One region of the Oleiphilus sp. HI0128 genome, then DNA from elsewhere that is predicted to be linked to it. Evidence: riboswitches for the same ligand, from Rfam matches in the RefSeq annotation. Region 1 holds a riboswitch; the other holds the start of a gene.
The links. A riboswitch is a leader RNA that binds a small molecule or an ion and turns the genes downstream of it on or off. The one in region 1 is predicted to bind cobalamin.
Positions count from the first base shown of each region.

Region 1 (6,825 bases):
AGCCTAAAGCTTAATAAAACCAATCGGTTAGTCTGTATTTGCCGGTCATTTCACCCGAAAACAAGTTGCACGTTCAACTAAATTACTAAACTCCATGAATCAAGATTCAATCACTTAGATGAATACCTCCAACTAAAGTACTAAACTTTTATCGAAACTACCTTCAGTTTGATTTGTTTCACTTAAATTCAACTAAAATACTAATTTGGGCGACATTAATTCATCCTCGTTTTGTTAGTCGTTATAAAGTCAATTTAATTACTAAGAATCACAAGAGGGAAAGGATATTATCTTCGTTGACATAGCCAATCTTTATTATTCTTAAATGCCTACATCACCTTTTATTGGAAAACCAGTCCTTTAGATTTGGTTGACATTGTTTGTAAATGACTTTTATATATCGGGCAAGGGGTTGACTGAATTTTGTGAATCTTAAGTATTCATCCGTTGTGTTTAATAGACTATTTAGACAAAAGTCAGGGTAGGGAATTTCTTTTCCTTTCTTCAAAAAGCAGCGTTTCGTATAGTAATCGTCTGCGCCTGCAATGATGAGGAAGCAGAAATTTTCAAACTAGCACTTTGTCCCTAAGTAAGACGTTCAGAGGACATTTTTCAAATGAGGATAAAACAGCCGACTTCAGCTCTGACTGAATGCAGGCTTTGAGCACAAAGCTCTACCTTTTGTCTGCTCCGGAAATGTTACAAAGCACACCTCTAAAGCGAATTAGTGAGTAGTTTGTATCAGTTTGAGGTATTGGCACTTATGTCAAACCTGACTGAAAAGCACTAAATTTTAAGGAGTCCCGAAACTAGACATCTTCACTTCAAGACAAGGTTTTCAATTGACAGACCAATTCTTAATGAGTACAGTTCGCGCTTGATCTTAGGTCATGTTTAACGACATGAGTGAAAAACATCGTTCTTTGAACTGTTTTTCAATTTGGGAAGTCGGTGAGTTTAACTATGAACCCGACACTGCCCCCGCAACGGTAAATTGGTTATATCGCTTCGTATACCACTGCAGGTGAATTAAAAGGTTTTGCTCCTTTTAAAACTTGTGGGAAGGTGAAGTGATTAGGTGCGTTTAGCGCCTAGCTGATGAGTCCGGATACCAACCTGATGATCTGTTATACAGGTGTTGCGGAGGGCTTCATCAGGTAATAATGTCTTCCGATCCTATTACTTTTTCCCTTCTCGACTCCGGCTGATACTTATTTCTAGGCGGAGCAAGTTATTGAAAATTCATAGTAAGTCATTACTCTTATTAACCAAATGGGTTGTTGCAATTAGCTTATGGCTAACGATTGCATCGACTGCGAATGCACATTTTCAAATGATCTATACCCCTGACCTATTAAGAAGCAAAGGCGGCATAGTGGAATTGAGAATGCCCTTTACCCACCCAGCAGCCAATGGTTATGTGATGGCTGTTGATAAGCCGCTTGCGTTCTATCACATCAAAAAAGGCAAGAAGAAAGATCTGAGCACAAAGCTGGTAGAAAGTAACTGGGCCAGTGCCGAGAATACGGGCATTTCTTACGAGTCTTCAGTTAAGCTGAAAGGCTTAGGCGATAATATCTTTGTCTTCGAAATGGCGCCATATTTGGAGAAAAGCGAAGATGTTTTTATCCAACAGTTCGCAAAAACCATTATCAATGTAGGCAGCCTGCCAAGCGATTGGGAAAGTGACTTAAACTTGCCAGCTGAAATCGTGCCCCTTACGAAACCCTACGCGATCTATGAGGGCGGAAGCTTCACTGGCATTGTGCGAAGTCACGGAAAGCCCGTACCTTTTGCGGAAATCGAAGTTGAATACATCAACTATTTACCTGAAATGTCAAAGAATGCGTTCTCTAGTGATCCCACGATTCAAGTTCCTGCAGAAGCATTTATTACGATGACAATTTATGCCGATGCTAGCGGAACATTCACGTTTGCGATACCGAAGGCGGGTCAATGGGGTTTTGCTGCGCTGGGCGTAGGGCCACAAAAGAAATTTAAAGGTAAAGAGCTGTCTCAAGACGCTGTCATTTGGGTGCAAGCCCATGAACTTAAGTAGAGGGTGCCAACGTGCATATAGTTGATGGTGCGCTTGCGGCGCCGGTTCTAGCAGCTGGTGTTGTACTTAGTGTAGTGGGGGTGGCGATCGGGTTAAAGAAGCTCGATTACGACCACTTACCTCAAGTCGGCGTACTATCGGCTGCGTTTTTCGTTGCCTCATATATCCATCTCCCACTTGGTTTTTCTAGTGTTCATCTTATTTTAAACGGCTTGATTGGCCTGGCACTTGGCTGGGCGGCTTTTCCCGCGTTGCTTGTTGCCTTGCTGTTGCAAGCTGTTTTCTTTGGCTTTGGCGGCTTCGTTGTCCTCGGTGTCAATACATTTAATATCGCACTACCGGCTGTGCTGATGTACTACGTATGTCATAGAGGGATCTCTGCTCCGAACACAAATTTAGCTGCGATATGGGGCGCGATTGGTGGCGCCGGTGCGATTCTACTAACTACATTGTTAGTTGCGGGCTCCCTGGCATTATCTGGAGAGGCGTTTGTGCTCGCGGCTCAAGCGACCGTATTGGCGCATATACCGATTATGATCCTAGAAGGTTTTGTTACCGGCGCGGCTGTCTTGCTGATTCGACAAGTTAAACCTGAGCTCCTGCGTATATCGGAGGATTGGGATGATACGTAATCTTTGTTTGCTCTTCCTTGTTTTCGTCAGTTCGCAGAGTGTCGCGCATAACGTACTGGGCGGCGTTTATACCATTGGTGTTGATGTTGAGGGCGAAATAGGTTTTTCCAATGGAGAGATGGCACCACTAGGCTCTAAGGTAATGGTTCGTGATCTCCAGGGTCAAGAAATTGTTTTGGTCGAAACGGATGAGGAGGGCTTCTTTACATTCGAAGCGACGAAGCGGATTGATCATCATATTTACGCGAACCTAGGGGCAGGCCACGTGTTTGAAACAGTTTTAAACGCTGAAGACTTATCGGATACCTTAGGCGAGATTATGGCAGTGGAATCTGCCGACGCTCTGGAAACAAACCTTCGAGGACAGATGTTGGTGGGTAATGACTTACAAGCATTGATCGAAAAGGCTGTCGCAAAACAAATTAAGCCCTTGCGCAAAGAGTTGAATGCCTACAAAGAGAAAGCATCATTTCGGGATGCTTTGGGTGGCATTGGTTACATCTTTGGCTTATGCGGTATCGGTATTTGGCTAACGCAGCGAAATCAATCTACAAAGAATAAGGCGAGTTAAGGTGCCACAGAATCTCGAACACAGCGGCACTTCGTGGAAAGGGCAGAGGCTGAAGCATGAAGATTCGGTGATCGACTCGTTCGATCCTCGAGTCCGAATTATTTGGGTGGCTGTTTTTTCCTGCATTGTTGTGTTGTCGAAAGAACTCAATGTTGTGCTCGTCGAATTGGGTATCGCGTGTGCTCTTGTTTTCTTGGCGAAGTTAAATCTCAAGCGCACGTTTAGACGCGTCCTGGCGATGGATATGTTCATGATATTTCTGATTGTTATGCTGCCATTTACGACGCCTGTCTCTGGGGAAGATGATGTGCTTTTCGAAATATCGGAGTTGACGGCGAGTAAGAATGGATTGGTCCACGCGGTATTGATTGCCGTTAAAGCGAATACCGTTGTTCTGTCTTTACTTGCTGTTGTGGGCACCATGAATGCGACAACGTTCGGGCATGCTTTAGCACGGTTACGTATACCCGATAAGCTCGTTCATTTGCTTCTGTTTACGGTACGTTATCTCGACGTGATTGGTCAGGAATACAAACGCATGAAACGTGCGATGCAGGCGCGGGCATTTGTACTGCGAATGGATACGCACACATGGCGCTCAATTGGCTATTTAGTGGGAATGCTTTTAATCCATGCACTTGAACGTTCAGAGCGAATCATGGAGGCAATGAAGTGTCGTGGTTACAACGGCCGCTTCTATTTGTTGGATGATGATAAGTTAGTCGCACGCGATTACTGCTTGATCATCGTTTGCGTTCCGTTCTTGATTTCTCTAATTCTTATCAACCTGCTTTGAGGCTTTTATGGAAGCGCTAATTGAAACACGAGGCTTAAGCTACCGCTACCCACGAAGAGGGGAAGTATTATCTCATGTCGATTTCTCTCTCTACTCGGGTGATCGGGTTGCGCTCACGGGGCCGAATGGAGCGGGCAAAACGACGTTTCTACATTTACTGGTAGGGCTAAAAAAAGCAAAGTCGGGTGATGTATTTGCTTTTGGCAAGTTTAGAAAGCAAGAGTCTGAATTTGTTGAAGTACGCGCGAAGGCGGGCTTTCTATTTCAAGACCCCGATGATCAACTATTTTGCCCCACTGTATTAGAGGACGTGGCATTTGGCCCGCTAAATCTAGGAAAAACCAGAGAGCGGGCCTTCGAAAAGGCCAAGCAAACACTTAGGTCGCTTGGCATGGCAGGATTTGAGAAGCGAGTTGCGCATCAGCTTTCGGGGGGCGAAAAACGCTTGGTCGCATTGGCATCGGTACTGGCCATGGAGCCAGAAGTGTTGTTGTTAGATGAACCGACAAACGCGCTCGACAACGAAGCTAGACAACGCTTGCTCGACGTCTTGATGTCCTTGCCGCAAGCAATGCTTGTTATCTCACATGATGAAGAGTTTGTTTCTAAAATCGCGACGCGACATATTCGTTTAGAGTCTGCGCGAATGATTGAAATAGAAGCTTGGTCGGAAACTGAGATTGCTTAATGGCTTTTACTTCCGCCCAAGAAAACTTGAGAGACTCTTTTATGAACTATGCGCATCATTCAGATAGATTAGACATGCCTTTTAGTGCAGTGGTCGGCCAAGACTCATTCAAGCTTGCGCTTATTCTCGTGGCTATCAATCCGTCCATCGGCGGTGTCGTTATCACTGGCCCAAGAGGGTCAGCAAAATCCACCCTTGCTAGGGCTTTGGCTAGTCTATTGCCTTACGACGATGCGCGCTTAGGCAGTGACTCACCATCCTTTGTTACTTTGCCTTTAGGGACGAGTGAAGAGATGTTGGTCGGTACACTGAACTTGGAAAAAGTGCTGAGTGACAAGTCCTTAGATTTCCAACCTGGCTTACTAAGTAAAGCCAACGGCGGCGTTCTATACGTCGATGAAGTTAATCTATTGCCTGACAATCTTGTAGATCTGCTTTTGGATGTCGCCGCAAGTGGTGTCAATTACATAGAGCGCGATGGCATCAGCCATCAACACAAGGCGGAGTTTCTATTAATCGGCACGATGAATCCTGATGAAGGAGAATTGCGCCCCCAGTTACACGACCGTTTCGGTTTGGCAGTCGATTTAGCTAACCGCTACTCGGTAGAAGAGCGTGTTGCCATCGTTAAAACGCGCGAAGCATTTGATGCCGATCCAGAAGCATTTACTCTTGCCTATGAAGAAAAGCAAGAAGCACTGATCGCTAAGGTAGTTTCAGCAAGAAAGCGTTTAGAGGGTGTGGCATGCTCTGACTCCATTCGAATTGAAATTGCACAACGTTGTGAAGATGCGTTGGTAGATGGACTAAGAGCAGATATCGTTTGGTATCGAACAGCTCGCGCGCACGCCGCTTGGCAAGGTCGAAAAGAGGTCATCTTGGATGATCTTGATGCGGTTTCAGAGCTGGTTTTGCACCACCGCCGTAGGCACGACGCGCCACCACCAGCTCAAGGTGATTCCGGAAGCGGTAATCCTAACTCCGGCAACGATTCTCCAGAAACCGGATTTAAGCGACCCGATGATTCACATAGACAACCAAACCAGAATGACGCAAAGGGCGATGCCGATACCGGCGAACAAAATAGTACCGACAGTGATTGGGGGAGTATGGACCCAAAATGCATGAACGGTATTGTATCACCGGAGAATGCCATCCCCACAAAATCAAACGCGCGTGCGATAAGCCAACCCTCTGCATTGTTAGACTCGATGTTTGCCAATCAAAAAGGGCGCTCTACCATAGGCCGGCAAACATCGAACAAAGACGGGCGACTTCCTGATTGGTTCGGCACACTGCTAAGTAGTTTTGGCGAGTGGCCGCCTAATAAGCTCAAGATGCGGAAACAAAAATTGGGTCAGTCAGTCTTACATGTTGTTTTGTTTGATACCTCGGGCTCTACTTTACAAGGTGACGTTTTTGCACGTGCAAAAGGTGTTGTTGCTGCGATCGCCAATGAGGCTTACTTAAACAGAGAGCAACTTGCGGTGTTTGGTTTTGGTAACAATCAAGTACTGTCGCTCATGGCGAAAGTGAGAGCGCCCAAACAGATCGAGAACTGGTTGCAGGGGCTCCGAGCGGGCGGTGGAACACCAATCATAGAAGGCGTTAATGAAGCGGCTCGGTATTGCGAAGCGATGAGTCAGAAATTTCCAGGGCTAAACATACGGACGTATATAGTGTCTGATGGTCGGAGCCGAGAAACGCTCAGCCAAATTAGGCTACCCGGTGACTGTGTATGGGTGGATACTGAGCAAGCGACAATACCCCGTGGTCGTGGAAGAGAGTTTGCGCGCAATTTGGGCGCAATCTATATCTCCTTAAAGGATGATCTTTTAAGTAACTCAACAGGAAAAGGTAGCTTGGCATGAAGTCGCATCAAGAGCGCATGGCGCACAAAAAGGCCATTATCGATAAAAAGATTGCCAAGGCAACTGAAGAGCGTGGCGTTCTGATTTTGTTGAAAGGAAATGGCAAAGGCAAAAGTAGCTCCGCCTTTGGCACGATGGCCAGAGCCGTAGGGCATGGTCAGAAAGCCGCGGTCGTTCAGTTTATTAAGGGCCGAAAAGAAACCGGTGA
Region 1 is NZ_LWGG01000745.1:4,134-10,958, forward strand. Features, by position in the region: cobalamin riboswitch at 888-1,135, shown strand; gene A3763_RS09745 (DUF4198 domain-containing protein) at 1,235-2,059, shown strand; gene cbiM (cobalt transporter CbiM) at 2,071-2,691, shown strand; gene A3763_RS09755 (hypothetical protein) at 2,681-3,262, shown strand; gene cbiQ (cobalt ECF transporter T component CbiQ) at 3,264-4,058, shown strand; gene A3763_RS09765 (energy-coupling factor ABC transporter ATP-binding protein) at 4,066-4,746, shown strand; gene A3763_RS09770 (AAA family ATPase) at 4,746-6,617, shown strand; gene cobO (cob(I)yrinic acid a,c-diamide adenosyltransferase) at 6,614-6,825, shown strand, end outside.

Region 2 (6,825 bases), on a different contig from region 1:
CGAAGCATAACGCCCCACTCCTGTTATGAATAAATCTCCTGCAAAAAGGTCTATTTCAATTGGGTTCTTAACGGTTAGCTCTAAGCCATCTAGTTCACCAGTACCAATTGACACTTCTGCGTCAGTCAGTGTATCAATTGCGATTAGGTAGGCTTGAGTCGGCGCATACGAGCTATCAAGTCCCTGAGTGACAACATACAATACGTCTTCATGGATCAATGCAGCAGAAGCATTCGGGAGGCCGTCTTCATCATAATGACTGATATCAATACTATCTAATACGAAATCATCTGACGAGCTATCAGTAACGCTTGGATCGATGACAAGAATTGACCCTTCTCCCCAGCGAATAACATAGGCTTTATCATCAGATGCGAAAAGCACATCATATGGGTTACTGTTGCTTTCGCCGTCTTCATCATTCAAACCGTACTGCCAGGTTAAGGTGTTTGGGTTGTCTATATCGTACTTCGATAAGTTATTTTCACCGTACTTACCTATTCTGTAGTAGTCACTTCCATTTACTGCCACATCGATATCAGAACGATCCGTAGCTGCAAATCCTTCAGTGTGGTCAAAAGGCGCAACTGCTTCCGCAATTGAAATATCACTAGATGAATAATCAGATGCAACACCTTTAATAAATGCACAAGCATTCGCGCAATCGCCACTCAGGTTTTCTGAAAAGGTAATGCTTCCCGGGTTATTGCTTAACTGAATCGTATCAACCACTGCGTTATTACTAGTATTAAGAATCTGAATCTGAGGTGTTGCAAAGTCTCCAACACCTACCCACAACTGCCCCGATGGGCTAAGTTCCAGCGACTGTATATCGACACTCTCGAAGCCGGTAACAGGCTCCGTTACTACCGCACCCGTTGTAGGGTTAAACTGATAAAGACTACTAGAACCCCAGCTTTCGTTTCCCTGAAAGTACGCCAAAGTATCGCTAACGTAAACTGATGCGGCAATATTTCCATACAAACCAGCTGTTTCAGATTTGATACTGTTGTCACTTGAACAACCAGTAACGCCAATCGCACCTAGCGCCAATAGCCCTAAGACTAGTTTTTTACCTGCCACATTTTTTTCAATATTCATTACTTGCTCCTATTAATAGTATTTACACACTATCGATCAAAATTGATGAGCATAAGAAACAAACCACTGACGCCCGGGCCCTGGGAATCGGTTGTATTTGCTTACACGCTGACCACTAACATTCTTAATTTTAAATTCGAGTGAATCTTTTTCACTTTTAAAGCCAAGACTGGCGTTAACCTGCTTAACGTCGGGAAGTTCGGCCACACCAGCTGAATCGTAAACACCACCCGACTGCCGTACATATTCCAAGCCAACCGAACGCCCTTGGTCGGCAACCCGCATCTCAACAGTTCCGGAAAAGTCATAAACGCCCGGCAAGGACTCCCCCCTGAAGGCTCTAGAGTTAGATTTATCTTCAGTATCTTGGAAGGTGAGGTTCGAATTAATACGGACAAAATTCGATAAGTGAAGCTCATTGCTGACTTCAATACCGATCACTTGCGCTTTAGAAAGATTCTGCGGTTTGCCAATGCCTCGCGAGTTGTAAATAGTGACAATGGCATCGTTAAGATCACGATAAAACAAAGCGAGCGTACCGGATGTTCTGTTTGACTGATAACTAAGGCTAATATCGGTGTTTAGGGCTTTTTCCTCAACAAGGTCTTCATTGCCTAAAGTGAACCCGCGATCACCATACATTTCATTTAACTCGGGAAGTCTAATATTTCTGGAGATGTTGGCCCTGAATTGAACCTCAGCACTTAGCTGTGCAAGCAAACCAAGCTGGAGGTCATGATAAAACTCAGCAACCTGATCCTGCTTTATTTCATCTACGACAGAGATCCCACGAGCACTACCATTGACCAACCAAAAACCTGAATTAGACAGCCATTCATCTTGTAGCCCGACAACAGTTGTCACGCGCTGATATTGACTAGAAGTGCCTTCGATGCGTTCCTGTAGGTCGTAGCCTTCGATCTTTGCGCTTAACAGTGCGGCCCAAAGGTTCGCACCGGAAGAAAAACTAGCTTTAATATTTCCACCAAATGATTTTGATACAGTTCGGTCATCATTTCGCAATAAACCTACTTGATTTTTCTCATCCCGAAATATCGTTTCTTTATAAAGTCCATATAAACTATAGTTAAAAACAATACCGCGCCTAAGATGCTGCTCTATATTGGCTTGCATCGAAAAGAACTCTGAGTCATAGGTGGCATCATTGTCTGCAAGGTTTTGTATCTCTGGAACACCCTGCTCTTTATTAGAGTATTGCGTAGTTAAACTAAATCGATACGCCTCATTAACCTGCTCGTTAAATGATGCCAGAAGTGATGTATGTACAACATCATTGTTGTTCTTATTTTGATCATAATCGTCGGCGTAATAATCGGGCGTATCGTTTGTATTGATGACTGTATAGTCATTGTCAGCACTAAAGTGCTCAGCAGAAAAAAGATAATTAAGGGTATCCAGACTCCCTTTATACGATGCTGCAGCACGTTTGATGCCTTCTGAACCAAGACTTGAACTAAGTAAGCCACCGGCTTTTCGTGCACCACCGCTAGTCTTGATATTAATTGCCCCACCAATCCCGGCTTGCTCTAAATATATCGGGACATTACCCCGGTATATTTCTACCTGTTCAACCGCACCAAGTAAGAACTGGCTCAAGTCGACAGCCCCCTGGTAGGAGCCATTCAGCAATACACCATCCAAGTACACGTTTACTTGTTTACTAGATGAGCCGCGAACACTAACAGAACTGAAACTGCCAAAGCCTCCAAGATCTCTGACTTGAACCCCCACTTGGCGCTCAACTATATCGGCAACGCTTACGGCATCACTAGAGAAATCTTCTTTCTTGATAACGGTAACTAAACCAGTATTGCTTGAGGGGTCAACATCAGTCAGCTTGGGGCGTGAAGTTTGAACAAGTACTTCGTTATGTTTTCCTAATATTTCCTGTGCATAAGCATGATAGGAAAAAATTATAAGTACTAAATAGGCAGCAACAAGTCTAAGCACAATTCACCCAACAGCATGTGATGACGGCTTACGAAGGAAGTAAAAAATATACTGGAGAAAAATTACGCACAGCAATATTTTCAAATATCGCCCTCCGCAATACCTTAAATTAAGTTCTCAGGCCGGTCTCCGGGCTTATGAGCATCTGATCACTGTCAGTAGAACTAGCGCCTTCCCATGTATTAATTACACAGTGGCGAGAGCTAGTCCTGTTACTCAATTACCGTTGCGGGGGCAGCGTTGGACTTATTCACTGCTTTAACAAACAGCCTTCACCAACTTCCCGTTTCATTCTTAGCAAATGGACAAAGCCAAGAACACCTGTAACGTGGGCGCTAATGTAATAATGTCAGGTTTAAAAGTCAAGTATGCAAATATTTAGGGCCAGAGTAAAAACGGCTATTTTTATTCTGGCCCTAAATATTTATTGCTCTGGAATAGTAAAGTAAAAACTTGCGCCTTTGCCAACCTCAGAGTCGGCCCAGACCCTCCCTCCATGCTTTTCGACAATCCGCTTAACCGTTGATAAACCGACGCCGGTGCCATCGAAGTCACTTTTGTTATGCAATCGCTGGAAGGTCGAGAAGAGCTTACCCGCATGTGACATATCAAAACCTGCACCATTGTCCTTAACCTTAAACACGCGCTCTGTTCTTCCGAGTTCGTCATCAACCAAAGCAGAGCTAAATGCTATTTCTGCAGATTCTGTCTTGCTACTGTACTTCCAGGCATTGTTTATCAGGTTTTCAACGACTGAATGCATCATTCTGGCATCACCATTGATATTCATATCTGGCTGAATATAAATATCTACGACACGCAGGGGATAGGTATCGCGCAGATTGGCCACTACTGTGTCAGCAATTTGGCTTAAGTTTAGGTCTGTTCTTTTTACTTCTTTTCGCTGCATTCGTGACAGGTCCAGCAAACCGTTAATCAAGTCTTCCATCGACTTGGCACCGGCAACGACTTTCGCCAATATCCGTTGCGCTTCTTCATCAAGCTGCGAGGCGTAATCATCAAGTAAGATATCACTAAAGCCTTTGATCATGCGTAAGGGTGATTTTAGATCATGCGATACAGTATAACTAAATGATTCCAGTTCTTTATTTGCTGAGGCTAATTCAACATTAGCCTGGTCTAGATCACGCGTTCGCTGGGCTACTTTCTCCTCCAAACCTGCATTCAGGCCCGTCACTTCATCAAACAAACGTGCATTTTCAAGCGATATAGCAGCCTGAGTCAGTAAGACTTTTATCACACTCATGCGCTGCTCGGTAAAGACCCCTGTGCTCAAGCTATTCTCTAAGTACAGAGCGCCTATTTGAGATTTTCGGTAAACAATTGGCAAACATAATACCGACTTTGACCTTGCTTTCGATATATAAGCATCCTCTTTAAACTCGCCGTCAGCGCAAGCATTTTCTAGCCAGATTGTTTCACCTAAACGAAGTGTTAAATTGATTATGTCCTGAGGAACATTCACGGACTTTTCCAGAGGTATATGCATTAAATAGGAAGCCTGATCGTTTGGTAAATCGACTTGAGCTTCTACCTTTGGCCCCTTCAGGCTCTGTACAACCAAGACCCCAATATGTGCACCTGCATTTTCAAGAATTACTTTCATCATGCTTTCAATGAGGTTGTGTAAATCCAACTCCCCCGACAGGGTCTGCATTGACTTTATGATTGACTGAAAATCCAAAGCCTCTCCCGACCTGACTGAACTGGTCGCGGATAAGCCAGTTGAAAACTGCTGAGTCAGCGTAACATTTGACGAATTACTAAATGTGGCTGGCACTGTTTTATCACGTTTCTCACTTATAGCCAGCTCAGGATAACATGCTAATAGCCTATCAATTTTGGCTTTATTCCCCCAACTCTTGTACCAGCTATGTGCCCGTTTAATTGGAACATCGGCAAGGGATTCAAAACCAATATCTATTAAGTAGCGTCCAAAGAATTCGTTTGATAAACCGGCATATTGTCTAAAGCCGTTTTCCTCGGCTTCCTTTATGGCCTGTTTATAACGCTTTGCCGTTTGTTCAAAAGGCGCGCCATCTAAGGCAAGCTGCTCTGCTTCTACCAAAGCAATTTTATGCTCATGATTAAGAGAATATAAATCGGCTCGAAGCTGAAGAATGTGCTTGAGCTCGTTTGATACTTTCTCCAATTTTTTGAATGCTTGATGACTAGCGCCTACAAAGCCCTCTCTCTGAGCACGAATAAAGGCAAGATTACTAAGGCAATATAGGTCAACCATCATAAAATGGCTTTTGAAAAGCCCGTAACTTGCAACCGCGTCAAACAAATGCGCAACCAGTGTTTCGCAATCCGCTTCGTCCCAGAAGAAGTATTCAAAACGGCAATACATGAGAAAGGCTTTGAAAGAACTACCATTGATAATTGCTAACGAGGTCGCCTCGAAGTTTTCGTCGCCAAGCAAGTATTCGTGCTTAAGATAAGATTGCCAAGAGTTTTCAAGTATCGGCAGAAAAGGAACACGCAAAGACTTTTTCTCGACAAAGGCCTTCGCCTCCTCATACTCTGTTAGTAACTCTTCAATGGGAAAGCCCGCAACCGCTTTGATCGTTGATTTCGCAGATAAGCACACCCCTGCTCTAGCAAGCTCTCCTGTCTCAATCCCGGCTTCGAAGCCTCTCTCGTAAGCGTAATATGACTCTGTGACGTGTCCTTTTAGATGTGCAAGTGACACTCCAATTCCATTCCATGCAGAAGCGGAGTCCCTACAGTTCGGATTACTTTCCAGCCACTGCTTAGCTTTTTCACCAGCTTCATAGGCTGCCCCATACTCATCTCTTAACGCCAATAGCATGCCATAGGTAGTTAAGGTCACCAGTGTTGCATCAGTTCGACCATGCAGTGTTGCAGATATCAAACTAGCCTGAATACAAACAGAAGCGAATTCTATGCGTTGCATCAAAAAGCCAGCTAAACCGAAATTAACCAAAACATAATTAGTTAAGTGATGCGACCGATCTTTACATTCTGGCCAGTTTTCAAAATCCTTAATCGGACGCTTAGCCAGCGCATCCCTTAGTTGCGATGCTTGCTCTAACATGATGGCTTTGAGAGAACTTAGGTCATCAGGAATATCAATACCCAATATTGACAAAGCCTGCCGCCCCATTTCTAGCCCAAGTGCGTAGTCTGAGCGGCCTATGGCTTGCACAAGCAGGTAGGCAAGCAACTCCACCTTGTCTAAAGGATCAATAGCATTATCGACCAGCTGGGAGTAAAGTTGCTTAGATGCTTCAAGGTCTCCGTTTAAGTATGCAGCTTCCGCTTTGATTTTATAGAGCTTGAAGCACTTATCATAACTCTCAGCCCATGCATTATCGCCCAATAAAATTAATGCCAAGCTTGAGTATTGATCAGCAGCAAGCCACACACTTGATAGCTTGGCTTTCTCAGCAGGCAAAACATTAAGCTCGATCAGGTTTTCAATTTCCAACTGATCGGAAATAAGCGAGATGCCATGATTAAGCTGCTCCACAAGCTCAAACACCCGTTCTTCTTTTTCGTCATCACTATAAGTCTTATATAGACGCCAGCCTATACTCAGGTGAGTATCGACCCTCTCTTCCTCACCCAAAGACTCATACGCTGCTTGCAACATCCGATCATGAAGGAATTTACACGATGGGATAAAACTATGAATTGCGGTTTCATGGCTCCGCAATGAATAATACTGGCTAAGTAATTTTTGGGGTACCAATACACTTTCGCCGT
Region 2 is NZ_LWGG01001273.1:2,292-9,116, forward strand. Features, by position in the region: gene A3763_RS21430 (hypothetical protein) at 1-1,101, opposite strand, end outside; gene A3763_RS21435 (TonB-dependent siderophore receptor) at 1,138-3,072, opposite strand; cobalamin riboswitch at 3,175-3,412, opposite strand; gene A3763_RS21440 (AAA family ATPase) at 3,497-6,825, opposite strand, start outside.
Region 2: another riboswitch for cobalamin. It lies ahead of A3763_RS21435 (TonB-dependent siderophore receptor); the one in region 1 lies ahead of A3763_RS09745 (DUF4198 domain-containing protein).